2 linked regions of the Desulforapulum autotrophicum HRM2 genome follow. The protein of the gene in region 2 interacts with the protein of the main gene of each other region in a pairwise test. Links are inferred from orthologs where the notes say so. Each region holds a gene or a part of one and is shown on either strand. Other genes may lie near its edges.

What was found.
Region 1: the proteins of HRM2_RS21295 (region 2) and topA interact in binary tests that used the Escherichia coli proteins (3 or more experiments, as listed by UniProt). The link is inferred for Desulforapulum autotrophicum HRM2 from one-to-one orthologs.

What each region holds. Positions count from the first base shown.
Region 1 is NC_012108.1:3,102,115-3,118,388, reverse strand. Bases 8,593-11,535 are described here. They hold topA (type I DNA topoisomerase), read right to left. Parts: upstream 11,228-11,535; coding sequence 8,957-11,227; downstream 8,593-8,956. Other genes in these bases: dprA (DNA-processing protein DprA), read right to left, coding at 11,230-11,535; HRM2_RS13510 (OmpA family protein), read right to left, coding at 8,593-8,741. Also shown: recombinase RecA, read left to right, coding at 1-216; alaS (alanine--tRNA ligase), read left to right, coding at 249-2,867; HRM2_RS13530 (ABC transporter permease subunit), read left to right, coding at 2,864-3,895; HRM2_RS13525 (ABC transporter permease), read left to right, coding at 3,892-4,935; HRM2_RS13520 (ABC-F family ATP-binding cassette domain-containing protein), read right to left, coding at 4,945-6,540; HRM2_RS13515 (class I SAM-dependent methyltransferase), read right to left, coding at 6,691-7,332; more of HRM2_RS13510, read right to left, coding at 7,491-8,592; more of dprA, read right to left, coding at 11,536-12,348; tol-pal system protein YbgF, read right to left, coding at 12,360-13,055; protein translocase subunit SecF, read right to left, coding at 13,055-14,089; protein translocase subunit SecD, read right to left, coding at 14,107-15,684; preprotein translocase subunit YajC, read right to left, coding at 15,708-16,055; HRM2_RS13475 (hypothetical protein), read right to left, coding at 16,067-16,274. UniProt on the Escherichia coli protein: Releases the supercoiling and torsional tension of DNA, which is introduced during the DNA replication and transcription, by transiently cleaving and rejoining one strand of the DNA duplex.
Region 2 is NC_012108.1:4,831,549-4,847,658, reverse strand. Bases 6,160-8,938 are described here. They hold HRM2_RS21295 (IMPACT family protein), read left to right. Parts: upstream 6,160-7,114; coding sequence 7,115-7,762; downstream 7,763-8,938. Other genes in these bases: hutI (imidazolonepropionase), read left to right, coding at 7,989-8,938; HRM2_RS21305 (heavy metal translocating P-type ATPase), read right to left, coding at 6,160-6,753. Also shown: HRM2_RS21325 (EAL domain-containing protein), read left to right, coding at 1-1,100; HRM2_RS21320 (hypothetical protein), read right to left, coding at 1,337-1,561; HRM2_RS21315 (hypothetical protein), read right to left, coding at 1,735-2,664; HRM2_RS21310 (chymotrypsin family serine protease), read right to left, coding at 2,695-3,627; more of HRM2_RS21305, read right to left, coding at 4,273-6,159; more of hutI, read left to right, coding at 8,939-9,239; ftcD (glutamate formimidoyltransferase), read left to right, coding at 9,254-10,897; HRM2_RS21280 (pyridoxamine 5'-phosphate oxidase family protein), read left to right, coding at 10,897-11,361; HRM2_RS21275 (peptidoglycan -binding protein), read right to left, coding at 11,409-12,686; HRM2_RS21270 (hypothetical protein), read right to left, coding at 12,699-13,565; HRM2_RS21265 (4'-phosphopantetheinyl transferase family protein), read left to right, coding at 13,962-14,717; HRM2_RS21260 (MarR family winged helix-turn-helix transcriptional regulator), read left to right, coding at 14,882-15,316; HRM2_RS21255 (efflux RND transporter periplasmic adaptor subunit), read left to right, coding at 15,345-16,110.

The sequences.
Region 1 (16,274 bases), 1.7 Mb from region 2 along the record:
GACATGGGCGTAGATATGGGGATCGTTGACAAGAGTGGCGCCTGGTACTCCTATGACGGTGAGAGAATTGGCCAGGGTCGTCAGAATGCCAAGGTGTTTTTCACTGACAACCCCGAGATTTTTAATCAGATCCAGGCACGGGTCAGGGAAGCCCTTGGGCTCTCTTCCCCGACTCCCAAGGAAAATGGCAAAGAAAAAGGCAAAGCAAAGCCCTAACACAGGTTGGCAGTAACTTTTAGGAGCAGACAATGACAGGCAATGAAGCGCGCAGGCTTTTTATCGAATATTTTGAGAAACACCACCACCACCATGTGAGAAGTTCGTCCCTTGTGCCCAGCGACGACCCGACCCTTTTGTTTACCAATGCCGGCATGGTTCAGTTTAAAAGGGTCTTCACCGGAGACGAGAAAAGGGATTACAGCCTTGCCGTTACTTCCCAGAAATGCGTGCGTGCAGGCGGTAAGCACAACGACCTTGAGAATGTGGGGTATACGGCCCGGCATCACACCTTTTTTGAGATGCTCGGCAATTTTTCGTTTGGTCAATACTTCAAGGACAAGGCCATTGAATTTGCCTGGGATCTTTTGACCAACGGATACGGGTTTGATCCGGAGAAACTCTGGGTTTCGGTTTATCTTGATGATGATGAGGCCTATAACATCTGGCGGGATAAGATCGGGGTGCCAGAATCAAGGATCGTCCGGCTTGGAGAAAAGGACAATTTCTGGTCCATGGGAGACACAGGCCCCTGCGGACCGTGCAGTGAGATTCACATTGACCGGGGTGAAAAGTATGGATGCGGCAGTCCGGACTGCGCAGTCGGGTGTGAGTGCGACCGCTATCTGGAACTGTGGAATCTTGTTTTCATGCAGTTTGACCGGGATGCCACAGGCAAGATGACGCCGCTTCCAAAACCGAGCATTGACACGGGTCTTGGCCTTGAACGGGTGATCTCGGTTCTCCAGGATGTTCCCACAAACTATGAGACAGACCTTTTTCTGCCGATCATGGAGCGGGTCGAGGTCCTTTCCGGCTTGAAAAAGGATGCTTCCAGGGAAAACAGTGTTGCCATGAAGGTCATTGCCGACCATTCCAGGGCCGCAGCCTTTCTCATCTGTGACGGCATCCTTCCTTCCAACGAGGGCAGGGGGTATGTGCTCCGCCGTATCATGCGCCGGGCCATCCGGTACGGCCGAAACCTGGGACTTGTGCGTCCATTTCTCCATGAAACGGTTCAACAGGTGTTTGAGATCATGGAACAGGCCTATCCCGAACTCAAGGAATCGTCGGCCTTTATTCTCAATGTGGTAAAAAACGAAGAGGCAAAATTTTCCGAAACCCTGGACGTGGGACTGCGCCTTCTCAACGAAACCATTGAGAAGACCGAGGCATCCGGGGCAAAACAGATTGCAGGTGATGTGATCTTTAAGCTCTACGATACCTTTGGATTTCCCGTGGACATCATTAATGATGTGGTTGCAGATCGAGCGATCACCCTGGACATGGATGGCTACAACCGGGCCATGGACGATCAACGGGCAAGGTCAAAGAGTTCTAAAATCTTTGCAGGGGTGGGCGAAGCCTACAAGACGCTCACCTCCCAGGGGGTAAAGACCGAGTTTACCGGATACACCGATCTTGAAACCACATCTGAGGTCCTGCTTATCGTCAAGAATGATGTTGCTGTTACAACGGCCGGGCAGGGGGATCAGATTGAGATCGTTACCCGGGCCACCCCGTTTTATGCCGAATCAGGTGGTCAGGCAGGTGATTCAGGAGTCATCAAAACCAAGGGCTGTACCGTTGCTGTTGACAACACCCTTGCCGATCCGTCAGGTCTCAGGATTCACCATGGCAAAGTTGTTTCAGGAGCTCTGCAGACAAAGGCAAATGTGCTGATGGTTGTTGACCAGGAGCAACGGGCAGCAACAGCTATGAACCATACGGCCACCCACCTTTTGCACGCAGCCCTCCGAAAGGTGCTCGGTGACCATGTTAAACAGTCTGGATCCCTTGTGACCAAGGATCGGCTTCGGTTTGACTTTACCCATTTTGCCGCCATTACACGCCAGGAGATTGAGGCTGTAGAGTCCGAGGTGAATTTGCGCATTCGGGAAAACGTCCCGGTGGCCACCATTGAAATGGACATGGATGAGGCTGTTAAATCCGGAGCAACGGCTCTTTTTGAGGAAAAATACGGAGATCGGGTCAGGGTGGTTTCCATGGCCGGTTTCAGCAAGGAACTCTGCGGAGGGACACACACGGACCGCTCGGGCAACATCGGCCTGTTTCAGATTGTGTCTGAAGGAGGGATTGCGTCGGGCATAAGGCGCATTGAGGCCCTGACCGGTGCCCGAGCTCTGGATTATGTCCATGGCATCACTGCTGATATCCTGGAGACATCCAGGGTGCTGAAGAGTGCAAGGGGCGAGGTTGTAGAAAAGGTTAAAACACTTGTTGCCGACAAAAAGGCGGCTGACAAGGAGATTGTTTCCCTCAAGGCAAAAATTGCCTCAAAATCCGTTGAAAATATGGATGACGATATACGGGAGATTGACGGGGTACGCATCGTGTCAAAGCTGGTCCAGATCGACAATCCTTCCCAGCTGAGGGATCTTGCAGACAAGTTTAAGGCAAAGATCGGTTCGGGCGTTGTACTTCTGGGGGCTGAATCAAATGGAAAGGCACTTCTTGTCTCGGTTGTCTCCGATGACCTGACCAAGAGATTCAAGGCGGGTGCCATTGTTAAAAAAGCCGCTGCCATTGTGGGCGGCGGAGGCGGTGGCCGGCCGGATATGGCCCAGGCAGGGGGGTCAAAACCGGAGTTTCTTGAACGAGCTTTGGCATCGGTATTTGCCTCTGAATGATCGCCTATTTCATACGACGCCTGTTTCTGGTTATTCCGACCTTTATCGGCATCACCATTATGGTGTTTACCATTACCCGATTTGTGCCTGGCGGGCCCATTGAAAGAATCATTGCAGATGCAAGACAGATGCAGACCACGGACAGGGCTGGGGCTTCCGGAAACGGCGGGGCTGGGGCAGGACAGCCCCTTTCAGAAGAACAGATCGAGAAGTTGAGGGTCTACTACGGGTTTGACCGGCCTGTCCTTGAGAGCTATTTTCTCTGGCTGTCCAAGGTGCTAACAGGGGATCTGGGGCGGTCGACCCGGTACTATGATCCCGTATGGGAGATGATCAAAGAGAGAATCCCTATTTCGTTGTACTTTGGCGTGCTGACCATGGTTATTGTTTATGGGGTATGCATTCCCCTTGGCATTGCCAAGGCCGTGGGCCACAAGAGCGGGTTTGACAATTTTTCTTCGATTCTCATCTTTACCGGTTATGCCATTCCAGGATGGGTGGCAGGGGTGATGATGCTGGTGGCCTTTGCCTCTTGGATTGATATCTTCCCCCTTGGGGGGCTTGTATCCGATGGTTTTTTCGAACTGTCATTTCTGGACAAGGCGATGGATCTTTTCCGGCATACCCTGCTGCCACTGCTCGCCTATGTGCTGGGGTCGTTCACGGTTATGACCCTTTTGATGAAAAATACCCTCATGGATAACCTTTCCGCCGACTATGTGCGGACGGCAATTGCAAAGGGGATGTCATTCAAACAGGCTGTCTTCCGCCACGCCCTGCAGAACAGCCTGATTCCCATTGCTACCCATTTTGGTAACAATGTGTCGATCATCCTCACGGGTTCGTTTCTCATAGAAAAGGTGTTCAATATCAACGGCATGGGCCTTCTGGGGTACGAGTCCGTGGTGGACAGGGATTATCCCGTTGTCATGGGGATCCTTGTGATTTCTTCCCTGCTCTTCATGCTGGGCAATATTCTCTCGGATCTGTGTGTGGCCCTTGTGGATCCCCGGGTGAGGTTTAAATGATAATTTCGCCTTCCAGGAAAAAGTGGCGACGGTTTGTCTCCATCCGCAGGGGCTATGTCTCGTTTATTCTCTTGACCGTGATGGTGGTCTTTTCTCTCTTTGCCGAGCTGTTCATCAACAGCCGTGCCCTTGTGGTTTCCTATGAAGGGGAGCTTTTTTTCCCGACCTATGGCCCGATGATTTCGGGTACCGTTTTTGGGCTTGATTATGGGTATGAGACCGACTATCGAAAGCTTCAGACAGCTTTTAAGGCCCAGGAAAATGGTGAGAACTGGGTACTTATGCCCATGGTTCCCTTTAACGCCTATGAAAATGATCTTAAGGAGGGAAGCTATCCGCCGTTTCCGCCGTCTTTTGCCCAGCGTCATTTTCTAGGCACTGACAACGTGGGCCGGGACATTTTGGCAAGGCTTGTCTATGGGTTCAGGACGGCCCTTGGGTTTTCCGTGATTCTGCTCGTATTCAACTACTCTGTGGGCATTTTTCTTGGGTGTGCCATGGGTTACTTTGGCGGGAAATTCGATCTTTTTGCCCAGAGAATCCTTGAGGTGTGGAGCAACATCCCCTTTCTCTATGTGGTGATCATTGTCTCATCCATTGTCGTGCCAAGCTTTATGGTGCTGCTTCTTATCATGGCCTTTTTCGGCTGGATCCAGATGACCTGGGTGATGCGGACCATGACCTACCGGGAAAAGGAGCGTGAATATGTGCTTGCGGCCCGTTCCCTGGGAGCCTCCCATGCAAGGATCATCTTTCACCACATCATTCCCAACACCATCTCGGTCATTGTCACCTATGCGCCTTTTGCCATTTCGGGCGGTATTGTGGCCTTAACCTCCCTTGATTATCTGGGGTTTGGCCTTCCGGCGCCCACCCCCTCCTGGGGAGAGCTTCTCCAGCAGGGGTGGACCAATATGGAGGCATGGTGGATCTCAGCCTCGGTGGTGGCGGCCCTGGTCATTACCCTCATGACCGTCACCTTTACGGGTGAGGGTATAAGGGAGGCTCTGGATCCCAGGATGCACACCACCTACGAGTAAAAAAAATTATTAAACTGTTTCTTTGCTGTCCATCAACTCAAGATAGTCGTCAAATCCCATGGTTTGATCAATGACCCCCTTGGGAGTGATCTCAATGATTCTGTTGGCAATGGTTGAGATAAACTCATGGTCATGGGATGAGAAGAGCAGCACTTCCGGAAAAGCTGTAAGCCCATCGTTCAGGGCTGTTATGGATTCAAGATCCAGGTGATTGGTGGGCTGGTCAAGGACAAGGGCATTGGCGCAGGTGAGCATCATCCGTGCGAGCATGCAGCGGACCCGTTCTCCTCCAGAAAGGACAGTGGTGCTTTTCATTGATTCTTCGCCGGAAAAGAGCATCCTGCCAAGAAAGCTTCTGGAAAAGGATTCGCCTTCGGTGTGGTACTGACCGAGCCAGTCCACAAGGGTCATCTCCTGTTTGAAAAACAGGTCGTTTTCCCTGGGGAAGTCAGAGAGGGTAATGGTGGCGCCCCACCGAAAGGTGCCACTATCGGGTTCAATGGTTCCATTGAGGATTTGAAAAAGGGTGGTCTGGGCAAGGGTATCGCTGCCCACAAAGGCGATCTTATCTCCTTTGTTGACCACGAGGTTGAAATCTTTGAGCACATCCACGCCGTCAATGGTTTTTGTCATGTTCTCGATCTCAAGGATAATGTTACCGCAGGGCCGCTCGGGTTTGAAGCTGATATAGGGGTAACGTCTGGAAGAGACGGGCAGTTCTTCGATGGTGATTTTTTCCAGCAGCTTTTTTCTGGAGGTTGCCTGTTTTGACTTGGATGCATTGGAGCTGAACCGCTGGATAAAGGATTTCAACTCGCCTGCCCGGTCAAGGGCTTTTTTATTTTCATTTTGACGCTGGCGCATGACAAGTTTGCTTGCCTGACACCAGAAATCGTAATTGCCAACAAACACCCGGATCTGTCCAAAGTCGATGTCAGCTATGTGGGTGCACACCTGGTTGAGAAAGTGGCGGTCATGGGAGACGACAATGACCGTATTCTGGAATCGGAATAAAAATTCTTGAAGCCAGACGATTGATTTATGGTCCAGATGGTTGGTGGGTTCGTCAAGGAGAAGGACATCCGGGTTTCCAAATAGGGCCTGTGCCAGGAGGACCCTTACCTTGTCCGTTGCTTCAAGAGCCTTCATCTTTTTTTGACACAGGGATTCGTCAATGCCAAGGCCATGGAGCAGCACAGCAGCTTCAGATTCAGCCTCATATCCGTTCATGTCTGCAAAACGAGTCTCAAGATCAGCCGAAAGGATACCGTCCTCTTCAGTAAAATCTGGCTTTGCATAGATGGCGTCCCGCTCGATCATCACCTGAAAAAGATCTGGATAACCCATGATCACAGTTGCAATGACGGTTTCTTCATCAAAGGCAAAGTGATCCTGCTTAAGGACGGCAATCCGTTCAGTGGGGCCAACGCTTACCCCGCCCTGGTCAGGATCAATCTCTCCTGCGAGAATTTTCAGAAAGGTGGATTTTCCAGCTCCATTGGCCCCGATCAGGCCGTAGCAGTTTTGCGGGGAGAACTTGATGCTGACTTCTTTAAACAGAACCCTTTTTCCGTAGGCAAGGGTCAGGTTGGACGTGGTGATCATAAAAGATTCCTCTATAAACCGGCATGGCCAAAGCAGGGTATCGGCTCTGGCCACAACGAATGGTAAAACTGCGCTGATGGTTATTCATCAGCAAGCGTTTCATATGAAAAAATAGGGCGGGCACCTCTGTGAAAGTATCCCCCCGTGAATTCAGGTGAGTTTGAACAAAATGATCGGGATTTCCTTGCCATTGGATTTCATGGTTTGTTTTTTTATGGCAAGAGTGTAGTGGTTTTCCATGTGCTTGACAAATGCCATGGTGGTTTTTCTCATTCCTTCTGCCAGGATAATGGTGCCCCCGGGTTTGAGGTAGCGCTGGAAAAGCTGGTGAAGCCCCAGGATGTCCTTTTCCTTGAATACAACTTCAGAACCGATGATATAGTCAAACTTTCCCTCGATCAGGGGGTTGTTCCAGTCAAGTTCACGGATGTCCACGGTGTCAATATTGTTGAGAACGGCATTGGCCCGTGCGAATTTAATGGCATCTGTGTTGTATTCGGTGATGGTCATGCTGTGGCCGAGTTTTGCACCCACAAGACCTGCCACACCCATGCCGGCACCAATTTCAAGAAAGCGTTTGCCGGGATCAGGTGTAATGGTGGAGAGGTGAAACGACAGAACTGCAGTGGCCTCCCAGATTTTGCTCCACAGGGGAAAGTTTGTGAACAGGTCGTCCTGGTTGATGAAAGGGTCTATCTTTTTTGGAACAAAAAAATCAAATGAAAGGCCTGCCACTTGGTAGCGGGTTTCTTCCACATTGTACTCTTCTCGGAATCTTTCAAGGGAAAACATGCTGTCCGTATACATCCTTTTTTCAACATTGATTAATATAAGTCGAAGGATATTATCAGACTTTTTGCCAGGAGGCAAGGATTTCTCGGGGAAGTGGTGGGGAAGTCTGGGTCAATCCTGCACCCTTGGGGGTGCAGGACTGACCACAATGTGTTCTGTTACTGAATGGGAAGAAGTTCTACGCGCCGGTTTTTGGCACGGCCTTCCTTGGTCTTATTGGTGTCAACGGGTCTTGAGAAACCAAAACCCTCGGTTTTGAGTCTTTCGCTTGGAACGCCCTTGGATACAAGGTAGGTCTTTACGGCAGCGGAACGTTTCAGGGAAAGTTTCATGTTAAAATTTTTGGAGCCGATGTTGTCCGTATGGCCTTGGAGATCAATCTTCAATGCAGGATTCTTTTTAAGAATCATAGCCACATTGTCCAGCTCGTCAAAAGAGGTGGGTTTGATGTCTGCCTTGTTGTAGTCAAAGAGCAGTTCAGCAAGAATCCAGCAGCCAAGGTCGTTTACATTTGCACCTAAAGGTGTTCCCGGGCACTGGTCCTTGTAATCGTAAACGCCGTCTTTGTCTGAGTCAAAGGGACATCCTGAAGCATCAACGCTAACGCCATGGGGTGTGTCAGGGCATTTGTCCAATGCATCAATAACGCCGTCACCGTCGCTGTCCATGGGAGCTGCAACAACGGGTTTTACCATCTTCTTATCTAAAAAGACTTTTTCAACAAAGGCGGCCATGGCAGGTGCGGTCATGAGGTCGTCGGCATTTGATGAGAAACCGCAGGTGCTGACATTGGAAATATTATCCAGCAGGGCTGCACCACCAGCGTCATTGCCCACAAGAACCGTATAGATGCACAGTGATGAACCAAATTTATCCTTGAGCTGTGTGGCGGCATCAATGGATTTTGGTGAAATGTTTTTACCATCGCTGACGACGATTACAGCTGTCTTTGTTAGAACGCCGTCAAGATCCATTGCTGCGGTATTAAGGGCCAGAGGCAGTGCACTGGTTCCGCCGGGTGCGGCGACACGATCAAATTCGGCAGCAAAACCGGCAGTGGTGTAAGGTTTCATTCCATCTGTATTCAGGGTTGGTTTTCTGGAGATCGAAGGGTCATGGCCAAAGGAGATTAAACCTGCATTCTGGCCCATCTCTGGAAGGACCTGGTTCATGCGGTCAACAAATGCCTTGGCAACGGTGAATTTTTCCTGACCATTGCTAAATTCTTCCATGGAGCTTGATGCATCAAAAATTACGATAAAATTATCAACAGAAGGTGCATATGCTTGTGAGTCAAAGGGCTGGGGTTGAAATACAGGCAAGGGGGTTACAGGCCCCTTTGCGGCACATGCCGTAAATAGAAAAAACATTGAGACAACGAGAAGAGACTTTAAAACAGATTTTTTCACAATTTTTCTCCTTATTTTTGTGGTGGCAAATCTACGATAATAGGTTTTATCCTTTGGGGATGAGCATTTTGTACGAACCAATCTATATATTATCGGGCTGTCTGTCAAGTGGTTATGCAAAAGTTCCATGGCAAAAAAAATAAAAAAAGTCGTTCGGGAGAATATACCATTTTCCCCCGGTAATTTGTTTTTCCTTGGGGAATTCCCCAGGGCGGTTAATCGTCTAAACTTTCCTTGTATGTACACTCTTTGTTCGGGCATTTCAAAAACTTACCCTCTTTTTTAGTCTGTTTCTCAATAAGATACGAAGAATTGCACTTGGGACAGGGTTTGTTGACAACAGGATCCCAGGAGGCAAAGGTACATTCGGGATATTTGTTGCAGCCAAAAAAAGTTTTTCCACGGCGGGAGCGCTTTTCAACAATGACCCCGTTGCACAGAGGTTCCGGGCATTTAGCACCCGTTTCCCTGCCACCTGCGTCACCGTTGACGGATTCAGTGTGTTTGCATTCAGGGTATCCGGTGCAGGCAAGAAATTCGCCAAATCGGCCTTCTTTTTTGACCATTGGACTACCGCACTTGATGCAGTCTTTTACCTTTGTGTTGTCGGTTTTGGTTTCAAGGATTTGAATGGCTCCCTTTTCGTCCCTGGTGTAGTTACTTGAGAAACTGCATTCGGGGTAGCCTGTGCAGGCGATAAAATGGCCGTTTCGTCCCATTTTGATATTCAAAGGTTTGCCGCACAGGGGGCATGACAGGCCCGTAGGAATGCCCACGCCTTTGACACTGAGCATGTTTTCCTTGGCATGGTCAAGCTTTTCCTTAAAAGTAGAGTAAAAGGCTTTGAGGACACCCAACGAATGTTTGGTTCCGCTTTCGATTTCGTCCAGGTCGTTTTCCATGCGTGCTGTAAAGTCCGTATCAAGGATTTCAGGAAAGGATGTCATCAACAGATCGTTGACGATGAATCCAAGCTCGCTCGGCACGAAATAACGGTTGATGAGTTCCACATACCCCTTGTCCCGGATGATTGAAAGAATGGACGCATAGGTGCTTGGCCGTCCAATGCCGTTTTCTTCGAGCTCTTTGACAAGGGATGCCTCAGAAAATCGTGGTGGCGGCTTGGTAAAGTGCTGTTTTGGAATAATGGCTTTTCTTTCAAGCCCCATGCCCTGCTCAATTATGGGCAGTTTTTGCTTGGCTTTGTCCGCCTTTTCATCAATAGCGGCATAGAGGGCCATGAAACCCGGAAATTTTACCGTTGTTCCGCCAACGGTAAAGGTGTAATTCAGCGCCTGGATGGAGATGGTGTTCTGATCAATGATGGCCTGGGCCATCTGGGAAGCGACAAAACGATTCCAGATGAGCTCGTAGAGCTTGAACTGATCCTCGCCAAGAAAAGATTTCAGCCGTTCCGGTGTGTTGAGGACCGAAGTTGGCCTGATGGCCTCATGGGCATCCTGGGCCTTGTTTTTATTTTTGAAAAAACGCGGTGTTGCCAGGGCGTATTCCGGTCCAAACGTCTGCCTGATATGCTCGAGTGCCTCCTGGGCCGCTTCATCGGCAATTCGTATGGAGTCAGTACGCATGTAGGTAATCAAACCCTCAGGGCCGCCCGTGCCTATTTCAATGCCTTCATAGAGTTGCTGGGCTACCAGCATGGTTTTTTTTGCCGTAAATCTCAGCCGGTTGATGGCATCCTGCTGGAGTTTACTTGTAATGAACGGGGGCAGGGGATTTCGCTTGATTGTTCTACTGACGATTTTTTCAACAACAAACGCTGCATTTTCAAGTTCTCCGACGATCTTTTCGGCAGTCTGCTGGTCGGGAATAACGGCCTTTTTGTTGTCAATCCTGGCAAGGGCCGCAGTAAAAGTTGGCGGAAGGTCCGTGGCAAGATCGGCAGTGATGGTCCAGTACTCCTCGGGTTCAAAGGCCCGGATAATCCTTTCCCGGTCGCATATGATCCTGACTGCAACGGACTGGACCCTCCCTGCACTTAATCCACCCTGGACCCTTCTCCACAAAAGAGGGGAGATCTGGTAGCCCACGAGTCGATCCAGAGATCTCCTTGTCTGTTGGGCTTCGTAACGGTCATGGTTAAGGTCGAGGGGATTTTCAAGGGCTTCGCTTATTCCTTTCTGGGTTAGTTCATGGAACAGAACCCGGTAGAAAGTTCTGCCCTTTTTCTTTAAAACCTCGGCGGCATGGAATGCAATGGCTTCACCTTCACGGTCAGGGTCAGGGGCAAGATAGACAGTGTCTGTGTCTCCTGCCGCACTCTTCATGGCCTGAATCACCTTGGTCTTTCCCTGAATGGTGATGTACTTGGGCTTGAAGTCGTCCTCAATATCTATGCCAAGCTCCTTTGGCGGAAGATCCCTGATGTGACCGACGGTTGCCGTCACATTGTAATCTTTGCCAACGTATTTCTTAAGGGTTTTCACCTTGGTGGGTGACTCGACAATGAGCAGGGGTTTTTTCACGGTTACTCCTCTTTGATGGAAAACAGCTTGCCTGGAAGCTGTCTGACCATGCCTTTTAGTTCCAGATCCAGGAGTGCAGCAGATATGCTTGCAATGTCAAGATCTGTTTTTTCAACAATTTTATCGATGTGCAGCGGATAGGGCTCAAGAATGGTCACAATGGCCAGTTCAACCCTGGTGAGTTCTTTTTTGTTTTCATTTTTGCCCCTTGGTTTGGTCAATGGGTCAAGGGGTTCGGTATGGACCATGTGGTGCAGTTCCTGGATGACGTCCCTGTGGGTCTCAACAAGGGTTGCACCCGCGCGTATCAGGGCGTGGGTGCCATGGCTTCGATGGGAATTGATGCTTCCAGGAACGGCAAACACCTCCCTTGAAAAGTCTGCAGCAAGCCTTGCCGTAATCAATGATCCACTCTTGTTGGCAGCTTCCACAACAATGGTTCCTGTTGATATTCCGGCAATGAGCCTGTTTCTGATGGGAAAATTTCTGGGCTCGGGTCTGGTGTCTGGTGAAAATTCTGAAATAACAACTCCTGTTTGGCAGATTGCTTGAAAAAGCGATTGGTTCTCCCTGGGATAGATCCAGTTAAGGCCGCTTCCAAGGATGGCCATGGTTTTGCCCTTTGCGGCAAGTGCTCCATGGTGGGCAGCCGTGTCAATGCCCCTTGCCATGCCGCTCACCACCTGGAATCCCAGTACTGCAAGGTCATATCCAAGCCGGTAGGCTGATTCAAGTCCGTAGGCGGTTGCATTCCTTGATCCTACAATGGAAATGCAGGGCAGGTCCGCATTAAGTTCGCCCTGAAAGGTAAAAAAGGGCGGCGGGTCGGCAATTTCCCTTAACAGCGGCGGATAGGTCGGGTCGTTCATGGTCACGACCCGGATCTTTCCACGAAGGACGGTTGCAAGTGCAATTTCTGCCTTTTTTTTGACTGTGCAGTGGACGATGCCCGTGATGGCCTTTTGTGACATTCCCCGTATGGTTTTAAGCTCTGCTGCTTTTGCTGCAAGGATATTTTCCGGTGTTTTGAATCGATTGATAAGGCGCTTGTACAGATGATTGCCAATCCCGGGGATTGATTTTACGATAAACCAAGGCAGATAATTGTCATTTGTGATCATTGGCTTGCAGCTTACTGAAAGGCTTTAAGTTTTTGTTCTGCCTTTTCTCCGGCCGGTGTAAACGGGTATCCCCTTACCACAAGTTTGAGATAGTGGTGTGCCCTGTCCGCATCATCAAGGCTGAGATAGGCATAGGCTGTTTTTAGAAGTGCGTCAGGAACTTTTCCTCCCTTTGGGTAAAGCGTGACAACATCCTTGAACGTATTGATGGCCTCTTGAAAATTTCCCAGGGAGTAGTGGCACTCACCAAGCCAGTAAAGGGCGTTGTCTGCAAGTTCTGAATTGGGATATCTGGTCAAAAATTCCCTGAACAGCCGGGCTGCTTCGTGGAAATTTTCCTCAAGGACCAGGCTTCGGGCACTGTTGTATAAAAGAATGGGCTCCCCATACACGGGGTGGGGATTATTTTTTTGGGGAAATTCTATATCCCTGGGGGATGGCGTCACTGGCCGTTCATGGTCAGCGGTGCCGTGGTCCGGAGTATCAAGGGTTGTGATCCTGGGTTCAAGACGCTCAAGGGCCGAGAGTCGATGGTCAAGATTCTCAAGCTTGGACTGAATTTCTTCCAAATGCGTATTTGTATCGTCGGGCAACACCGTCTTGTGGGCCGCCGGCCCGACGGGCTTTGACTTCATTGTGCATGAGGCGAGCATCACTCCTGAAAACAGGAGTGATGCCGCAAGGAACGCTGTGGACTTATACCCCATCAGGCTCGTTTGCTCCATGCCAGAAGGATGGGGCTTGCAACAAATATGGACGAGTAGGTGCCGATGATTATCCCGACGATCATGGAGAAGGCAAAATCATGGATGATTTCTCCGCCAAGAAAGTAGAGGGAAAAGAGAACGATCAGGGTTGTCAGAGAGGTGAGTGTGGTTCGGCTCAGAGTTTCGTTGATGCTTCGGTTGATGATGGTTTCCAGGGGTACTTTGTGTAACTGTTTTGTGTTTTCCCGGATTCGGTCAAATACGATGATGGTATCGTTCAACGAGTACCCGATGATGGTCAGAAGGGCGGCAATAATGGACAATGAAAATTCAAGATTCAGAATTGAAAAAAGACCCACAGTAATGGTTACATCATGTATCAGTGCCACAATGGCACCCATGGCGTATTTGAGTTCAAGGACCCAGAACAGTACCAGGGTAACCGCAAGGGCAGCGGTTATGAGAACCACCATGTTGCTCCAGCTGAAGAGTGACAAAAAGTATACAGCTGTCATGAGAGCGCCTGCCATGACCCCCGAAAGCATCCACTTCATCTCAAATCTTCCCGAGATGTAGATGGTGATGAAGAGCAGGGAGTAGAACACGGCTAACAGGGCTTTTTTCCTGAGGTCCTTGCCCACCTGTGGACCAACCATCTCCACCCGTCGGATTTCAGGTGTCATGCCTGTGGATGCTTTCAGGGCATCTGATATGGACTGTGAAAATCCTTCACCTGTCATCGCAGGCATGCTTGTCCGGATGAGGAACTCGTTGTCATTTATTTCTCCGAAGTTCTGGACAGACGAGTTCTCAAGTCCTACCTGGCTGAGGCCGGTCCGAATATCCTTGGTGGACGGCAGGTCTGAAAATTTCACCTGAACAAGGGTGCCGCCTGAGAAGTCAATGCCGTAGTTAGGGCCATTGTGGATAATAAGGGACACGATGCTGATGGCTATCAGGGCAAAGGAGAAGATGAAGCCCACGCGCCTCCGGCCCGTAATGTTTAAATTAATGTCGTTGCTTATAAACTGCATTGAATTGCAAGCTCCTTTTAAATACTTAAGGTGGACACCTTTTTTCCAGATATGAAAAAATCAAAGCAACTCTTTGACAGCACAAGGGCTGTAAAAAGACTTGCAACAATGCCAAGGCCCAGGGTGACTGCAAATCCCTTGATCGGTCCTGTTCCAAACTGGAAGAGAACCACGGCAACGATAAGGGTGGTCACGTTGGCATCAAGCACCGTAAGGGTGGCCCTTTCAAAGCCAGCCTTGACTGAAGCCGCAGGTGTCTTTCCAGAAAAGAGCTCTTCCCTGATTCGTTCAAAAATGATGACGTTGGCGTCAACCGCCATTCCAATGGTCAGAATAATACCTGCAATTCCCGGAAGGGTCAGGGTGGCCTGGAATGCGGCAAGTCCCCCGCCTATGAGAATGATGTTCATGATAAGGGCAAAGTCTGCTATAAGGCCGGAGCCCTTGTAATAGATGGCCATGAAAATAATGACCAGGAGACCGCCGACAATCATGGAAACAATGCCCATGCGAATGGAGTCTGCCCCAAGGGTGGGTCCGACGGTGCGTTCTTCAAGGATTTTTACAGGGGCGGGCAGGGCACCGGCCCTGAGGGCAATGGCAAGATCTCTTGCCTCTTCAGTGGTGAAATTTCCCGTTATACGCGCCTTTCCCCCCGCAATCCTGTCCTGGATCACCGGGGCCGAATAAACGGTCTTGTCAAGGACGATTGCCAGACGTTTTTTGATGTTTTCCCCTGTGATACGTTCAAAGAGTCTGGCCCCTTTTCGATCAAACTCGATGCCCACATAGGGCTCGTTGTACTGGGAATCAATCATCACCCGGGCGTCGGTCAGGGAACTGCCGTCAAGGAGTACCCGATTCTTGATGAGAAAGGGGGTCTTTATTGTCTGGCCGGTCTGGGGATTTGTCTTCACCTGGTAAAGGATACTGTCTCCCGGAGGTGGCGTGCCCTTGAGGGCTGATGCCACATCACCCGTTTCATCAACAAGCTGGAAGTTGAGCCTTGCAGTTCTACCGATGAGATCCTTTGCCCGCTGGGTATCTGTGACGCCTGGGAGTTGTACCAGGATTCGGTTTTCACCCTGGATTCTGATGTCAGGCTCGCTTACGCCAAATTCGTCAATTCGGTTTCTGATGGTCTCAAGGGCCTGCTCAGTGGCCATCTTACGGATGGATTCCTGCTCCTTGTCCGGCAGTTTCAGGACCATGGTGGTCGCCTCTCCCTGCTTTTGTGTGGAGTTGATCATCAGGGTATTAAAATTTTCGGAAAGGATCTTGTTGAAGCCGTCAATGTTCTCCTTACCCGAAAGGACCGCCGTGATGGTGTTGCCGGCATTCAATGAAATGCCACTGTGCTTGACATCCCCGTCCCGCAGTTCTTTTTTCAGTTCGTGAATAGTTCGTTCAAGGGTCGTTTCAACGGCTTTTTCGCTTTGAACTTCAAGAACAAGGTTCATTCCGCCCTGGAGGTCAAGGCCCAGGTTGATCTTCTTGTGGGGCCAGCAGTCCGGACAGACGGTGGGAAGAAGATATACCAGTGCTATAGCCAGTATTGACGTGATCAGGGTTCCTCTCCATGTAAGTATCTTCAATCTGATTGCTCCTGGAATTTGGTTTATTTATCTGTTTTTTTATCTTTTTTACGGGGGGTTGACCCTTGCAGTGCCGTTCCCACATTGCCTCGATTAATCTTGATCTTAACGTTGTCCGAGATCTCAAGGTTGATGGTGGTCTCATCAAGGGAGACGATGGTGCCGTGTATGCCACCCGAGGTGATGACCCTGTCCCCTTTTTTAAGGCTGTTGATCATGTTCTGGTGCTCTTTGGCTTTTTTCTGCTGGGGTCTGATGAGCAGAAAATAGAAAATTACGAACATGAGTATCAGGGGTACAAACGCTGTAAATCCACCTGCCTGACCACCCTGTGCTCCTGACTGTCCCATTGCAAATGCTGTATTTATCAAAAAAAACCTCCTTAGTTCATAGCCTTTTTATCGGGCTGTTGTGCGGGAATCCAGATGGCCTCGCCATCGAACCGGATTCGATCCACATTGTCATAGTCTATCTCTTGTAAAAGAGAAAATACTTCTGTCATGTTATAAACAACAATTTTGCTCAGGGGTTCCAGAAGGTTGATGTCCTTTGCAACGTCCTCATCAAGGATGTTGTAAATGGTTACAATG
Region 2 (16,110 bases):
CTGCTGCACGGCGTGACAAGGACGAATCAGGTTCAATGATTGCAAGGCTGGGGGGTGATGAATTTACAGTTTTGCTTTCCGACATCAAAAGCCCTGAAAATTCAGCCATAATTGCCCAACGCATTCTTGATGCGATTCCCGAGGCTTACAGCATTGAAGGAAAAGAGGTGTCCGTGACCACCAGTATCGGCATCAGTGTCTTTCCTGCCGATGGTTCAACACCTGAAACCTTATTGAAAAATGCCGATTCCGCAATGTATCATGCAAAAGACCGGGGAAAGAATAATTATCAATTTTATATGGAATCCCTTAACCGGGCAGCTATAGAACGGTTTTCCATGGAGCGGGATCTCAAGAAATCATTTGCCCGTGATGAATTGGTTCTTTATTACCAGCCCCAGATTCGTTTTGCTGACCGGAAGATTGTTGGGGCAGAAGCACTTATTCGATGGATTCATCCACACAAGGGGATGATTCCGCCCGATAAATTTATCCCCCTTGCAGAAGAAACCGGCCTGGTAATCGACATCAATAAATGGGTGCTTAAGACGGCATCCAGGCAGAACGACGAATGGACAAGAGCCGGTTTGAACTCCATTCGTGTTGCCATGAACCTTTCCGGATATAAACTTGCCACCCAGAATATTATACAAGACATCAAAGAAGCACTTAAAACCGTAAAATTTGATTCAAAGAAGCTTGAACTGGAAATTACTGAAAATATCCTGATGCAGGATGATGATGAGACCATGCAAATATTCCAACAGATCCGGGAGATGAACATAAGCATTGCCCTGGACGACTTTGGAACCGGCTACTCTTCGTTGAGTTACCTGACCTCTTTTCCCGTGAATACAATAAAAATCGATCGATCGTTTATAATGGGAAGCGCTCTGCAGGTGGATAATCGTGTTATCATCAAGGCCATTATTGCCATGGGTCACAGCCTGGGAAAAACAATTATAGCTGAGGGTATTGAAACAAAGGAACAATTCGACCTGCTGAAGCGCTATGGATGTGATGAAGCCCAGGGATATTATCTAAGCCCCCCCATTCCTGCAGATGAATTTGCAAAATTGTTGGTCAAGGGCTTTTTATAATATGAAAAATACCGCCCCAATAAAATTAAAATGTTAGATGAAATGCGTTTTTAGACAGTTTGAAAAATTTGATAACCGAGATTCAGAAATTTTTTATCCCATCCGGGACAACATAATATGGATGGATTTAGGGTGAGGCACTGTCGTCCACTTCACGTTCAGCACATACGGGTATAGGGCTAGCCAGATGCCATCTGGTTCTATAACTGATTTAATCCTCATCCTTTATCGAGCGGTTATTCAGCTTTAATCTCCCCAACATATTCTATATCCACTTCAATTGTACCCAACTCCCTGGGAAGCTTGTCTCGAAGCTTTTGACCGGGAACAGAGGTATAGATTTTAAGACAGGGTTTGTCATTGCAAAGGCCTGTTCCCACGCCGACCACGCCCTCAATCTCCATGATGGTTGATTCAAACTGACCTCGGATATTTTCTATTTTCTGTATGCCAGGTTCCATGGGCAGGTCTCCTTGTTTTCCTTGATCACACCCTGGTACTATTATCAAGCAAAGTGTTAAAATAAAAATAAAGACAATTGTTGCACCCCTCAAAATTTACTCCTTTTGTATCAACCGTCTTAAGAGAATTAAGGGGCAGACAATATTGCCGTCTGCCCCGTTAAATAATACCACTAGGAAAAGTCAAACCGCACATATGGAACATAGATATAGTCAGAAGAGCTGAAATTCAGGGTGGCAAGTGTTCCGCTCCCTTCGGTTTCGACACGCGCCCTGGCAGCAACTTCGGCAATCACCCATTTATTGACGCCAATGGCAATGCTGCCGGAATAAATTGAGCGATTATAGTCTATTCGTCCGTTTCGATTGATGTTGTCATCCTTGATACGATAGACATCATCCTTGACATATCCTCCCCAGAAATTCTGGTAGAGCTGCACATGGAAATCAAGGTCTATCACAGCTTCTTTTGAATTATACCATTTGTCATTTGAACGGATCTGATACCACCCCCGTGTATAATAAGGAACGTAGGCACGGACATGTCCATTGTATCGAGGCCAGAAGGCAAAGTAAAGCTTTGTCCAAGTGGTCACATCGTTGTCATCTGAAATCCCTGAGCCGTCCCCCCGGGCATGGGCGTAGGGGTACATTTTTCTTGCTGAAAGGCTATAGTTGGCACTACCCGTGGTTGTTCCCCCTTCATTGTGCCAATAGTACTTTCCCCAGCCCCTGTAGGGGTTGTGGTCATAATATCGGCCAGGACCGTTTCCCGTAACGGTTAAACTATCAATACTTTCATCCAGCAGAACCTGCTGGATGATCTCCACCTCATCCATCTCGGCTTTACTGGCGAGTTCATCTTCTGCAGAGACAGCAAGAGTCGTGGCAAATTCCGATTCTGTTTTATTTTCATCTTCAAGCGCCGAAGCCTTTATTTTCAATGCAGACGTCACATCCAACATTTCAGCCTCATTTTTTTTGTTGACCTCTGCTATGTTTGCGATGGCCTGCTCGTCCTGGACAAATTCCAGTTCCGGGCCTTTTGCGGCTTCTTTTTCTATCCATTCACCATTGGGTAATCCTTCTTTCATGTTCTCCATGATCTTTCTCCTTACCTATAAGGTCATTTTTCAGGCGGTTACAATCTCAACGCCAAGTGCCATCAGCACATTGGCAATGTTGTTGTGAATGGTAACCTTGCTTGAACCGGCAAAAAGCAATCCAGTTGCTTTTTTATCCGAACTGGAGATGAGAAGTGATCCTGAATCCCCCCCCTGGGACATATTGGTCGTCAGAATCTGGTTTCTGAAATAGCCGACCCTGCCGCTTCCGTACCCAACGCTGACGGTAACATCAATACCAGTAACCTTTCCGGCAGTGACCTGGGTGGTTCGCCCGCTTTTTATCACATTCATCCCCAAACCGGCTTCCACCGTTCCCTTTGGGATTCCCAGTGCAACCACCGAAGCGATAACGTTTCGCTGGTCAGTGGGTCTTGCCAGGGCTGCATCCACCAGATTATAGAAGGTGGGATTGTTGAACCGGATTGGGATGAACCTGGACAGGCGTGCAACCATATCTGCCGGATATGTCCCCCCATCCACCCTGCCGGGTTGCAGGATCGGATCACCAATATTGGCAACATTGGAATTAGCCAGAACGTGATTGTTGCTGAGGATATGGATGTGGCAGGGAGAACAGACATCTCTGACAAGACAGCCAAAGGTTCCTGCGGTTATCTTGTAGTGTCCCATACTATAGCCGGGCTTGACTGGGCGTATCCTGGTGGTAAAGGCGAGGGCTTCAATGCAGTCGACTTCCTCCACGTCTGTCTTGACACCATCTGCGGTTTCTGCCACAAATTCTTCATCCGGTAATTGTTTTTTGGAAAGTTTTTTCTCCACATAAACCTTTATGCAAAGATCGGTTGTCTCCTTTCCCCCTATATCCTTATACCCGATGCCGACGCCCTGTATTTTTGGCAGTGCAAGGATTTTTTCTTCATTGGCCTTTTTAGCTTCCTGCACTTTTGCCAGCTGAATATTAAACACTTCTGCTGCCATGATTAACCTCCGATGGTTTAAAGTTTCAATAATCTATCCAAGGTTTCTTCGTTAAATAGCGGCGCTTTTCTAGCAAATGTATCGAGACTCCAAAATGATGACATCCATTGGTACCACCCCCTTTTTGTTACTTATGGCCGTTTGGTAACGTTTCAAGTGGAAGTGATGGGTTTTCTTGTGCAGTGTTACCTGTCTTTTGCAACACTCTGATCATCAAGGTGTCGGATATTACCATGATTTTTCAGCCCTGGCTTAAATCGTAAGCGGGTTTGTCACATGATATTTTAACCCGGATAAACCATTGCCATGGGATGTTGAAAAAAAATCCTGGTTATTGTTATCCTTTATCGGGGATCAATATAGGCTGAATGGAGGTTCAATTATGAAGAATAGGCAAGCGTTTTAATGTGGGCTGAATTGCAGTTTAATTTTGAAGAATAGCAAGCGTTTTAATATAGGTATAAATTACGCTTTTAAAAAAATTGGATATATTTAACCAGAAATATTGGTCGCTGTCAAGGTCCTTTTCACCTGTTTCACCTGAATTATTTGTCCATGCCGGGAAATTCTGCCAGTTGAAGTCATAGGAAAAGGCCCAACAGACCCGGGGGTCTGCGGCAAATATCGGCGGATTGTGACCCGTGTTTAAAACCGGTATCTTTTCAAGAGCAGGGAATTTCCCACAACCGTAAGTGAAGACAGCCACATGGCAATGCAGGCCCATTCAGGTTTGAGAACCAGCCCCAGGGCAGGGTAGGCAAGGCCGGCTGCAACCGGTATCATGAGCAGGTTGTAGAAAAAGGCCCAGAAGAAATTGATGCGTATGGTCTTGAGGGTCTTTCGTCCGAGCCCAATGGCCCGTTCAACGTCTAAAAGGGAGTTGTTGACCAAGATTACGTCCCCGGTCTCCTTGGCAATGTCCGTTCCTGAACCCACGGCAATGCCGATGTCTGCCTGGGCAAGGGCCGGGGCATCGTTGATGCCGTCTCCTGCCATGGCGACCCGGTAACCCCGTTCCTGCCATTTTTTGACGATCCGACTCTTGTCACCGGGTAGCACCTCGGCTTCGACTTCATCAATTCCGACGATCTGAGCCACACGCTTTGCCGCCTTTTTATTGTCCCCAGAGACAAGGGCTGTTTTGATGCCAAGGGCGTGGAGTCTTGCCATGGCCTCTTTTGAATCGGCCTTGATTTCATCAGCCAGGGAGATGATGCCCTTCATGGTATTGTCCTGCCATACATACACCGAAGAATCTCCGGTATCTGAAATCTGCTGACCGGCTGCTGCGGCCTCTTCTGAAAGAAAGCTTCCCTGGGGTTGCAGTTTGAGGTTGCCAAGCATGACCGGTCTGCCGTCAAGTTCGCCCGTTGAGCCGTGTCCGGGGATTTCCCGTTGATTTGAGATTTTTTCCATGGAGACACCCGCCTGTTCGGCCTTTTTAACAATTGCGTGGGCCAGGGGATGGATTGATGCGGCCCCCAGGGATGCCGCTATTTTAAGCACCTGGTGTTCAGATCCATGGTCCATGGGGTAAATGGCCGAGACCCTGGGGCTGCCCTTTGTGAGGGTGCCGGTTTTGTCAAACAGAATCACATCCAGCTGGGAGATATTTTCAAGCACTGAGGCCCGTTTAAAAAGGATTCCCCTTTTAAGACCCACACCGCTTGCCACCATTATGGCCGTGGGGGTGGCAAGGCCAAGGGCGCAGGGGCAGGCCACAACCAGTACCGCGATCATCAGCTGAAAGGCAAAGAGAAACCGGGTGATACCCAAGGGCGGCGGATATTCAACAACAAAGTTCCAGACAATAAAGGTGAGGATGGCGGCAATGACCACCACCGGGACAAAGTAGTTGGACACGGTGTCGGCAAGTCTCTGGATCGGGGCCTTGTCTGCCTGGGCCTCCTCAACCATCTTGACAATCCTTGCGAGCATGGTTTCTTTGCCCACTCGAACGGCCCTGGCTGTGATGGCACCTGTCTGGTTGATGGTGGCCCCGGTTACCGGGTCGCCCTTGATCTTGTCCGCAGGAATGGCTTCGCCAGTGATCATGGATTCGTCAATGGTGGTGGTTCCCTCGACGATTTCACCGTCAACCGGAATGGTTTCTCCGGGCCGGACGGAAAAAAAATCGCCTTTTTTTATCTCGGACGCCTTGACCATGTGTTCGCTGCCGTTGACTAGGATCCTTGCCCTGTCAGCCCCAAGGGAGATGAGTTTTTCAAGGGCCTCGCCTGTTTGACCCTTGGCCTTGGCCTCGATCATTTTGCCCAGCAGGATAAAGGTGATGAGCATGGCTGCACTGTCAAAAAAGGTATGGGCCGCGGGGTCAAGGACGAGCAAAGAAAAAAGGCTGTAAAAATAGGCAGCAGAGATGCCAAGGGCGATGAGGACATCCATGTTTGCCGAACGGTTTTTCAGGGAATGAAAGGCACCCTCGTAAAAGGTGCGGCCAGACACAACCATTACCAGGGTGGCAAGCAGGCCCATGGAATAGTTGGTGTTGGCATGGCCAAAGGGCATGGTGTACATGAGAAAGACCAGGGGGATGGTCAGGCTTGCTGCAAAAATAAACCGGAATCGCTCTTTCTGGGCAATGGGAGAATCCTCTGTTCTTTTTTCTTCCTGGCTGAAGGCAGTATAACCTGCCCGCTGGACGATTTCAAAGATGCCCTGCTCATCCACCAGGCTTGGGTCATAGGTTACAAATCCCTTTTCCATGGAGAAATTGATCGAGACCTTTTCTATGCCCTTGGATTTTTTAAGGGTTTTTTCTATGGTGTTGGAACAGTTGGCACAGGACATACCCTCAATTTTAAAGCTTGTTTCAACCGGCTGTCTTTGCCGGGCAAAGGGCGGTTCAACGTTTTTCGGGGCAATAATGGTAAACGGCTTGTTATTGATTGGCGAGGGTGCTTCAGTGCCAAACCCCTTTTCCCTGATGGCGGCCTTTAAAGTTTCAAGGTCAACGGCCTCCTGGTCAAAGGTCACTTCAGCCGTTGAATCTTCAAGGGAGACCCTTGCCGAACTTACGCCCTGTATGGCTTCCAGGGTCTGGGTTACGCTGTTGACGCAATGTCCGCAGCTCATTCCAGATACGTGAATATTCTTAACACAAACCATGGGTACCCTCCTTTTTTTTCATATCACCGGCACGGCCGGAGCGAGGTATGACTCCGGCCTCAACGAAATTGGAAACGCCTCCATCGGTGATGCTTTGGTGGGTGTTTCATATGAAACCGTCATGGTCAAAGCAGGGTATGGGCTCTTGGCCACAACGAACAATGGAACGCCCTGGTTTGCAATGCCTCGGTGGGCGTTTCATATAAAATCAGATAAAGAAAGATGGGGCTGTATAAAGGTTTTGTCAAATATACAAATAGGGGGTTGTGGTTTTTTGTAAATTTTTCTATTTTTACAGGTCGACACAAACAGTGGGGTTGACCCCATGTGTTGGTACAACCACAGGAGAATCGATTGAAACGTGTCTGATAAGAATAGTGCAACGGGTGCAGAAACAACCCCTGGTCCGGATGATTTTTATTCTATTGACCGGGGCAGAACCCTATCGGTAAAAATTAAGCGGTCCGAGTTTATCTGTGCACTGGAACCTGTCACCACCGTTGAAGATGCCAAGGCGTTTATTTCTGCCATCTCGTTGGAGCACCGCCAGGCCACCCATAATTGCTGGGCCTATCGTGTGGGGGAAAAGGCTGAGATGAGCCACAGTTCGGACAATGGAGAGCCTTCGGGTACGGCCGGGCGGCCCATGCTCAATGCCCTTGAGTCAAACGGACTCACCCAGGTGGCTGCTGTTGTGACCCGTTATTTCGGTGGGGTAAAGCTTGGTATAAAAGGGTTGATCCAGGCCTATGCCGGGGCTGTCCAGGCTGTGGTTGATTCGGCATCCCTGACACGGCTTGTCCGGTGTAAGCAATATGTGGTCAAGGTTCCCTACACCTTTAACGACACCTTTCTTCATCTTTTGAAGGCCCACCGTGTGACGGTTTTGGATACGGTTTACACTGAAGATGTTACCCATACCCTTGGGGTTGAGGAGTCAAGCTGGTCCAATGTTCAGGAGTTGCTCGACGGATACGTGGCTGCCGGAAAGATTGTCCTGGTTAGCTGATGGTCCCAGCCCCTTTCTACGCCTAAAAAAAGTGCAATAATGCAAGCCTGACCTCCATGTAAACAGCCAATCCTGTAAGTTGAGTAAAGTATACTTTAATTTATCCCATGGCTGAAAAGGATGGTTTTTTTTCACCATTGTAAAACCCTTTGGAGTATGATTAAACCCCAAGGGGTTAAACATGGGTAAAATTTGCAGTGTCCAAAAAAAGAGACCAGGAGGAAAAATGCGGGGAAACCTAATCATAAAAAATGCATCCCAGCTGGTGACCTGCAGTGGGTTCAGGGCAAAGCAGGGAGCGGAAATGTCCGAACTTGGTATCATTGAAAACGGGGCCGTGATCGTTGAGAAGGGTATGATAACCGCTGTGGGTGATTCCGACGACCTCCTGACTGGGTTCAACACGGAGGGGTTTGACATTGTTGATGCGGCTGGCAAGTCGGTATTGCCTGGATTTGTTGATTCCCACACCCACTTCGTGTTTGCCGGATACCGGCCGGATGAGTTTGCCTGGCGGCTCAGGGGTGACAGCTACATGGATATCATGCGCCGGGGGGGGGGGATTGCCAACACGGTCAAGGCTACACGAAGGGCCGGAAAAGATACCCTGATCTCCCTGGGTCTGAAAAGACTGGATACCATGCTCGCGTTTGGCGTCACAACGGTGGAGGGTAAGAGTGGCTATGGCCTTGACCATGACACGGAGATCAAACAGCTTGAAGTGATGCAGGCCCTGAATCGGATACACCCTGTGGATGTTGCGGTCACCTTTCTTGGTGCCCATGCCACGCCTGCCGAATTCAAGGGGCGGAAAGACGCTTTTATTGATCTTGTGGTGGAGATGCTTGACGAGGTTGCAGAACGGGGGCTGGCTCAATTCTGTGATGTTTTCTGCGAGAAGAATGTTTTTTCCGTGGACCAGGCGGAACGACTCCTCATGCAGGCAAAAACCCTTGGGATGGGGGCCAAGATACATGCCGACGAAATGGTTCAGCTGGGGGGTGCCGAGCTCAGTGCGCGGTTAAAGGCCGTTTCTGCGGACCATCTTCTCCAGGCGTCTGACCAGGGGATTCTTGCCATGGCCAGGGCAGGTGTTGTGGCAACGCTTTTGCCGGGCACGGCATTCAGCCTGAAGGAGCCCTATGCCCGGGCCCGTTTCATGATTGATCAGGGGTGTGCTGTTGCCCTTGCAACGGATTTTAACCCGGGGTCCTGCTTTTCAAACTCCATTCCATTGATGTTTGCCCTGGCAACCCTGTACATGGGTATGGCAACGGAAGAGGCTGTCACTGCCCTGACCATCAACGGGGCCGCAGCCCTGAACCGTGCCGATACCATCGGGAGCATCGATGTCGGTAAGCACGGAGACCTTGTGATTCTTGAATATCCTTCCTACCGGTTTCTGCCCTACCATGTGGGGATGAATATCGTTGAAAAGGTGGTTAAACAGGGAAATATCGTTTTTTCAAAAGCATAGGGCTGGGACGAGTGATGAAAAAGATAGTCGAGTGTGTGCCCAATTTTTCAGAGGGCCGGGACAGCGGCGTGATTAATGCCATTGCCGATGCCGTCCGGGCCACGGAAGGCTGTACCCTCCTGGATGTGGATTCGGGATACGCCACCCATCGGACGGTCTATACCTTTGTGGGAGATCCTGATGCTGTTGTCCAGGGTGCCCTTGCGGCAGCCCGGGTGGCAAGAAAAAAAATCGATATGACAAGGCACAGGGGGAAGCACCCCAGGTTTGGTGCCTTGGATGTCTGTCCCTTTATTCCCGTGGCCAATGTGACCATGGACGAATGTGTGGCCGTATCAAAAGCCTTTGCCCGAAAAGCCTCACAGGAGCTGAAGGTCCCGGTGTTTCTCTATGAGGAATCTGCAGCCGGGGATTACCGGCGGCGGCTACCTGACATCCGCCAGGGGGAATATGAGGGACTGGCCGAACGGTTAAAAGATCCCCGGTGGAAACCGGACTTTGGGCCGGCCGAGTTTGTGCCGGCCTGGGGGGCAACGGCCACGGGTGCCCGTAATTTTCTCATTGCCTACAACGTCAACATCCTGGGAACCCCCAACCAGGCCCACCGTATTGCCCTTAATTTAAGGGAAGCCGGCCGGGGGGAGGACCAGCCTGGTAGGCTTCGGGATGTTAAGGGAATGGGCTGGTTTGTGGACGAGTATGGCATGGCCCAGGTAACGGTGAATCTTAACAATTACAGGGTCACCCCCATCCATCTGCTGTTCGAAGAGGTTAAAAGGGAGGCCGAGGCCCTGCATGTTGCCGTTGCAGGTTCTGAGATTGTTGGTATCGTTCCCCTGGAATCGATTCTCATGGCGGCGGACTATTACATTGAAAAGGAGGGGTTGTTCCTCTATGAAGAGCGGTCCAGGATTCGCCTGGTCATAGAGCGCATGGGGCTCAACTCCGTGGCACCGTTTGTGTCCGAAAAAAAGATCATTGAATACATCGTGGCTGACCCCCCGGACGAACCCCTGGCAGGTCTGAGTGTTCGCAGGTTTATCGAGGAGATCTCGGCCCGGACCTCAGCTCCCGGCGGCGGATCGGCCTCTGTGGCCATTGCGGCCATTGGTACGGCCCTTGGCGCCATGGTGGCTAAGCTCACCCAGGGTGTAAGAAAGTTTGAAACGGTGGAACCCCAGATGCAGAAGAGCATCCCCGTGCTCCATGAACTGACCCGAAGCCTTATTCCCATGATTGATGCCGACACCTCGGCCTTTAACGACTACATGGAAGGGGTGAGAATGCCCCGGGACACCCCGGAAGAACAAGCGGTCCGCATGGCCAGGATGCAGGCCGGGCTGAAAACAGCCATCCAGGTGCCCATGGCCGTCATGCGCCATGGTGACAGGGCCTGGGATGCCCTGTGTGAGGTGGCAAAATATGGAAACCCTGCGTCCATCTCCGATGTCCAGGTGGGGGCAAAGGCCCTTGAGACCGGTATATGGGGGGCTTTCCAGAACGTTGTGATCAACATGGCCGATGTCATTGACCCGGCCTTTAAAGACGAGATTATGACCGAAGCCAGGGCCATTGAAACTCGCGCCAGGATTAAATGCCGCCAGGTGCTTGAAATCTTGGACAATATTCAGACAACATTTTTAAGGGAAAAACGCTGATGTTCAAACCGATGACAAGAGGGGAAAAACAGCTTTCCCCGGGTGATACCCTTGATCTTTTAAAGCAGGCAGAAGAGGGCGTTCTGGCAACCATTGGTGCAGACGGGTACCCCTATGCCGTACCCCTCAATTTCGTTTACCATGGTGGTGCCGTTATTTTTCACTGTGGAAAATCAGGCCATAAGCTGGATAATATCGCCCACAATGACAGGGTTTCGTTCTGTGTGATTCATGGATCTGAGATTGTCCCCCAAAAGTTCGATACCCTGTATAAAAGCGTGGTTATCTTTGGCAGAGTCGTGGAACTCCTTGACCGGGAAAAGGAGGAGGGGCTTGTGGCCCTTGTTCAACGCTTTTCAAGCAATTACCTGGAAGCCGGGAAAAAATATATCGATAATTCAAAGCACAAGACCCGGGTGTTTAAAATTGAAATCGAACATATCACGGGTAAGATTGGAAAATAAGCCATATTGCCAACCTGGAGGCAGGCCAATAAAACCGGGTCATCCCTTCACTGGCGGGTCAGCTTGATTTCAATGCGTCGGTTTCGCTGATAGGCCGCTGGCGTATCTGCCCTGTCAATGGGGTGGTATTTGCTGAAACCCGCTGCCGCCATTCTCTTTTCAGGAACACCCCGTTGACTTAAAAATCGGACAACCGCTACGGCCCTGGCAGCTGATAGTTCCCAGTTGGATGGAAATGCTGCATTGTTAATGGGTACCCGGTCCGTGTGGCCATCAATGCGCAGTATCCAATTGATGTCATCGGGTATTTTTTTGGCAATATCCATCAGGGTCTCTGCCAGGGTGGTGAGGTGGATGCGGCCCTGGTCGCCCAGAACGGCGGACCCGGATTCAAAAAGAAGGCCTGCCTGGAGAACAAACCTGTCCCCCTCGATCTGCACGGCCGGATTGTTGCCCAGTATCTTTCGCAGCCGCCCGAAGAATTCCGACTGATATTTTTCAAGTTCGTTTACCTTGCGGGCCAGGGCAATGTTCAACTGTTTGCCAAGGTCAACGATCTTTTCATCTTTTTCCTGTGTCTGGGTGTTTGCCAGGGACAGGGCGTTGCTGATCATGGAGAGCTGCTCCCGGAGCCGGGTGATTTGATCTGAAAGAAGGGTGACCTCTGCCCGGGCCGTGGCGGAAAGCTGCTTTTCCCGGGCAACGGCCTCTTTTTGTGAGGCAAGCACGGCCGAAAGGGCCTGGATTCGAATTTCCTGGGCCTCTATCTCTTTCTGGGCCAGAACCGTGGTCTCCGCTTGTGTGGCCAGCCGCTCGGCCAGGGCCTTTGACCGATCCCGCAACACCAGAATCTGATCGTCCCGGTCTGAAAGGGAGCGTCCAAGGATTGCCACCTTTTGTTCTAGTTCGTCCTTGACCCGGGTCAGGGCCTGGATATCTTCGTTGAGGCTGACCATGGTCAGCATCTGCTGTTTTATCAGCTCTTCGTCCTTTTCAGACCGGGCAGAATAGTCGGCAACCTTGGACATTAGCACTTCCCTGTCTTCGGACAATCCGATGATGGTGTCAGAAAGTTTACCCACCTGGGTGGTCAATTGGATGGACTTTTCCCGTTCAAGCCCCAGAAGCTCTGCCAGTTCACTGATCTGGCCATGGAGGTCGGCCAGTTCATTTTTCTGGCCATAGAGTACTTCGCTGAGCATGAACTGGGCCACGGTAAAAATCATCAATATAAAAATCACCACCATGAGCAGGGCCGACAGTACATCAACGTACCCTGGCCAGGCCGTTATCGGGCTTGAGATGCGCCTTGTTCTGGAGATCATTGTGTTCTCCTGTTATCTGTTCCGGTCAGGGGGGATGCCGGGTGGTTGATCCTGCTGTCCCATAAGGCGTTCCATGGTATGGTTGTTGGCATTTAGTGTATCGATGAGGGTTTTGAGATGGGTGTCAATATCCCTGAGTGCTGCCGGGGAAATGCCAGGGCCGGGTACCATGGTTTCATCTGTCTCCACCAGGCGGGTGACACCGGAGAGCCACTCTTCCATTTCATTGAAAAACCGGTTCTGGGCGTGGCCTGCCTGGATATCCGCAAATCCCAGTACCAGGGAGCCGCCCAGTCCGAAAAGGGAAGAGCTGAAGGCTGTTCCCATGCCTTTGAGCGGTTCTTCAAGACCCTGTTTAAGGTGGCTGAAAACCGTGACAAAATCCCGGGTTCCGACTTCCAGGCCGCTGATTACCTGGCCCACGGTGCCGATGGTCTGGAGCAATCCCCAGAAGGTTCCCAAAAGGCCGAGAAACACCAGGAGGCTGATCATGTACTTTGAGATCTCCCTTGATTCGTCAAGATGCCCCCTGATGCCGTCCAGGACGGTGGTCAGGGATAGGGCCGACAGGGTGAATCTATCCCGGTGGATGTCTGCCAGGTGTTTGGCAAGGGGAGCCAGCAGGGTGGGCGGTTCTGTGACAGAGATGCCTGGATTGCCCGTGCGGAAAATTTTGATCCATTCGATTTCGGGCTCCAGCCGTTTGATCTGGAATATATTGATGGCGATGCCCACACACAGAGCAGCAACGATCAGGAGGTTAAATCCCCAGTTTGCCATGAACGCCGTTTTAAGGGATGCTGACAAAAGCACACACACCCCTGCGACGATGGCAAGATAGACAATTGTGAGGAAAAGATAATGCCTTGGATTTGTCATGGGAGCCGCCTTTTTATCGAGTATTATCCAACACCCCAATATGCTTAATACCTGAATTGTTTTTTTGCAACCACTTAGAGCCATGGAAAAAATAAAATACACCACCCAACTTGTCTTTTTACCTGCTTTCAGCGTTGCGTCAATGGGCACATATTCCAATATGCTTCCATTGACGCGTCTTGAAATCAGATAAAAATCCGGCGTTGGTCTGGTGTCTTTTAAAATTTCCATGACCCTTAGAAATAAAATAAACAGGGGGTTTCGGTGGTGGGAGCATATTGAAGTGCCCATGCCTGGGGCAGAATGTTTTTACACTTTGGCGGTACCATGTGATATCTAAAAAAGAATTCTGGGCCAGAGATGCCCATGTCAGATGTCGAATTTGGGGGAAAATAAGTGGAAGATATTGTTCTAAAACCGGGTGAGGTTCATTTTTTTTATACGTTGGATGATGAGATACAGAGCCCGCTGCTGCTTGATAAATATCGTGAAATATCCAGCAGCAAAGAAAAAATAAAAATAGATCGGTATCGGTTTGGACGAGACCAACGCACCTGCCTTGTGACCCGGGGACTTCTCCGGTTTGTTCTGTCCAGATATACCCAGATTCCCCCCCAGTCCCTTGGATTCAGGGAAAACGATTTTGGAAAGCCGAGTCTTAAACCCGGGATAACTGATATCCCCATTCAATTTAATTTATCCCATTCCAAAGGTTTAACGGCCTGTGCTGTGGTCCTTGAAAGTCAGATCGGGATTGATGTGGAAGATATAAGCCGTAAAGTTGATTTGAAAATTGCCCGTCGGTTTTTTTCTAAACAAGAATCTGAATATCTCGGAAAGACAATTGAAAAAGAGACGTTTTTTGATTTCTGGACCTTAAAAGAGTCTTATATCAAGGCAAAGGGCAAGGGTCTCTCAATTCCTTTAAATAAATTCAGCTTTACCATCAGTCAGGACAGAACAGACATTTGTTTTGATGCGTCCTACGATGACAATCCTGACAATTTTATTTTTTTCAGATTTCCCCTGTTAAAGAAATTCAAGGTGGCGATTACTGTTGAGGCCCCCAAAAACGAAGGATGTGAACTCCGTGTTTACCATTGCATTCCCTTTAGGATGATCAAAAAACAGGAACAGATTCAAATTATTTGAACCAGACCAGACACTTTTTTTCCATGGATTCAAGAGGGGACAGCAGTTGTAATGGATGGTGTCTGTTATTTTCTTTTAAATCAGCATTGTTGATAAAATTTTCTTGCCTGCAATTAGTTAGTGTGCTAATGATAATTATTCTAACTAATATATGGAGGATTGCCATGCCAGGTTTTGATCCCCTGGAAAGTATAGGGTTTCACTGTAATCTTACCTTTAAATCCTTTTCTGCATCCCTTGAACAACGCCTTGGCGGCAGCGGAGTCAGCCGGGTTCAGTTTATGGCCCTGGCCCACCTCATTGCCCTGGGAACCATGCCCCAGAAGGATTTGGCCCAATTGCTGTCCATCACATCGGCATCCACTGTCCGACTGGTGGACCGGTTGACAAGGGACGGTTGGGCCGAGCGAATCCCTGCCCAGGATGACCGGCGGGTTAAGCTGATCGTTCCGACCCCCAAGGCTGTTGAAGCCTGGGAGGTGATGTCGGATCATGCTGAAAAAATCACCGCCAAGGCCTATGTTGGATTGACCCGGGAAGAGATCGACGGAGTCAAGGCTGTGCTGAAAAAAGTGCGTGAGAATTTAAAGAAAATTTAAAGATCAACAACTCAACTGGGAGCATGGAATGAAAAAAATAATGATCGTGCTGGTGCTGGCTTTACTGGTGATCGGTGGATTATACCTGGTCCGGCAGAAACGACTCACTATCCGGGAAGCCGGTGGCCAGCCAGTCCGGGCCACGGTGGTCCGGGCAGCAGTGGCCAAGAGGGGTGATCTCCTGGTCAGCCGCACCTATCTTGCCCGGGTCGAACCCTGGCAGGCTGCAACAGTTGCTGCCCAGATTGTCTCCAGGGTGACTGATGTGCGGGTTCAGGTGGGAGACCTGGTCTCCCGGGGTGGGGTTCTGGCCCACCTGGAAAGTGAAGAACTCATGGCCCGGGTGCAGGGGGCCGAGGCCGGGGTATCACAGGCCAGGATGCAGGCCATGGCTGCCCGGGAAACGGTTCAGGCCCTTGGGAAAACCCTTGACTTTCGAACCCTCGAGTTTGACCGGGATAGGCGGCTGGTCAAGGCCGGGGCCATTGCAAGGGTGGTTGCTGACACTTCCCTGGATCAACTCAACGAGATTCGCGGTCGTTTGCAGTCCATGGAGAAAACCGCCCAGGCGGCAACCGAGCAGATAACCTTCCGGGAACAGGAGCTTTCACAGGCCCGGATCCGTTTGGCCTATGGGCAGATAACAGCCCCCTTTGGCGGGGTGGTCGTGGAGCGCCTGGTCGATCCCGGTGATATGGCAGGACCGGGTCAGCCCCTGGTGATCCTCGAGGACCACACCCGGTTCCGGATCAGTTTTGATGTGCCCCAGGCTGAGCTTTCGTGGTTTAAACCTG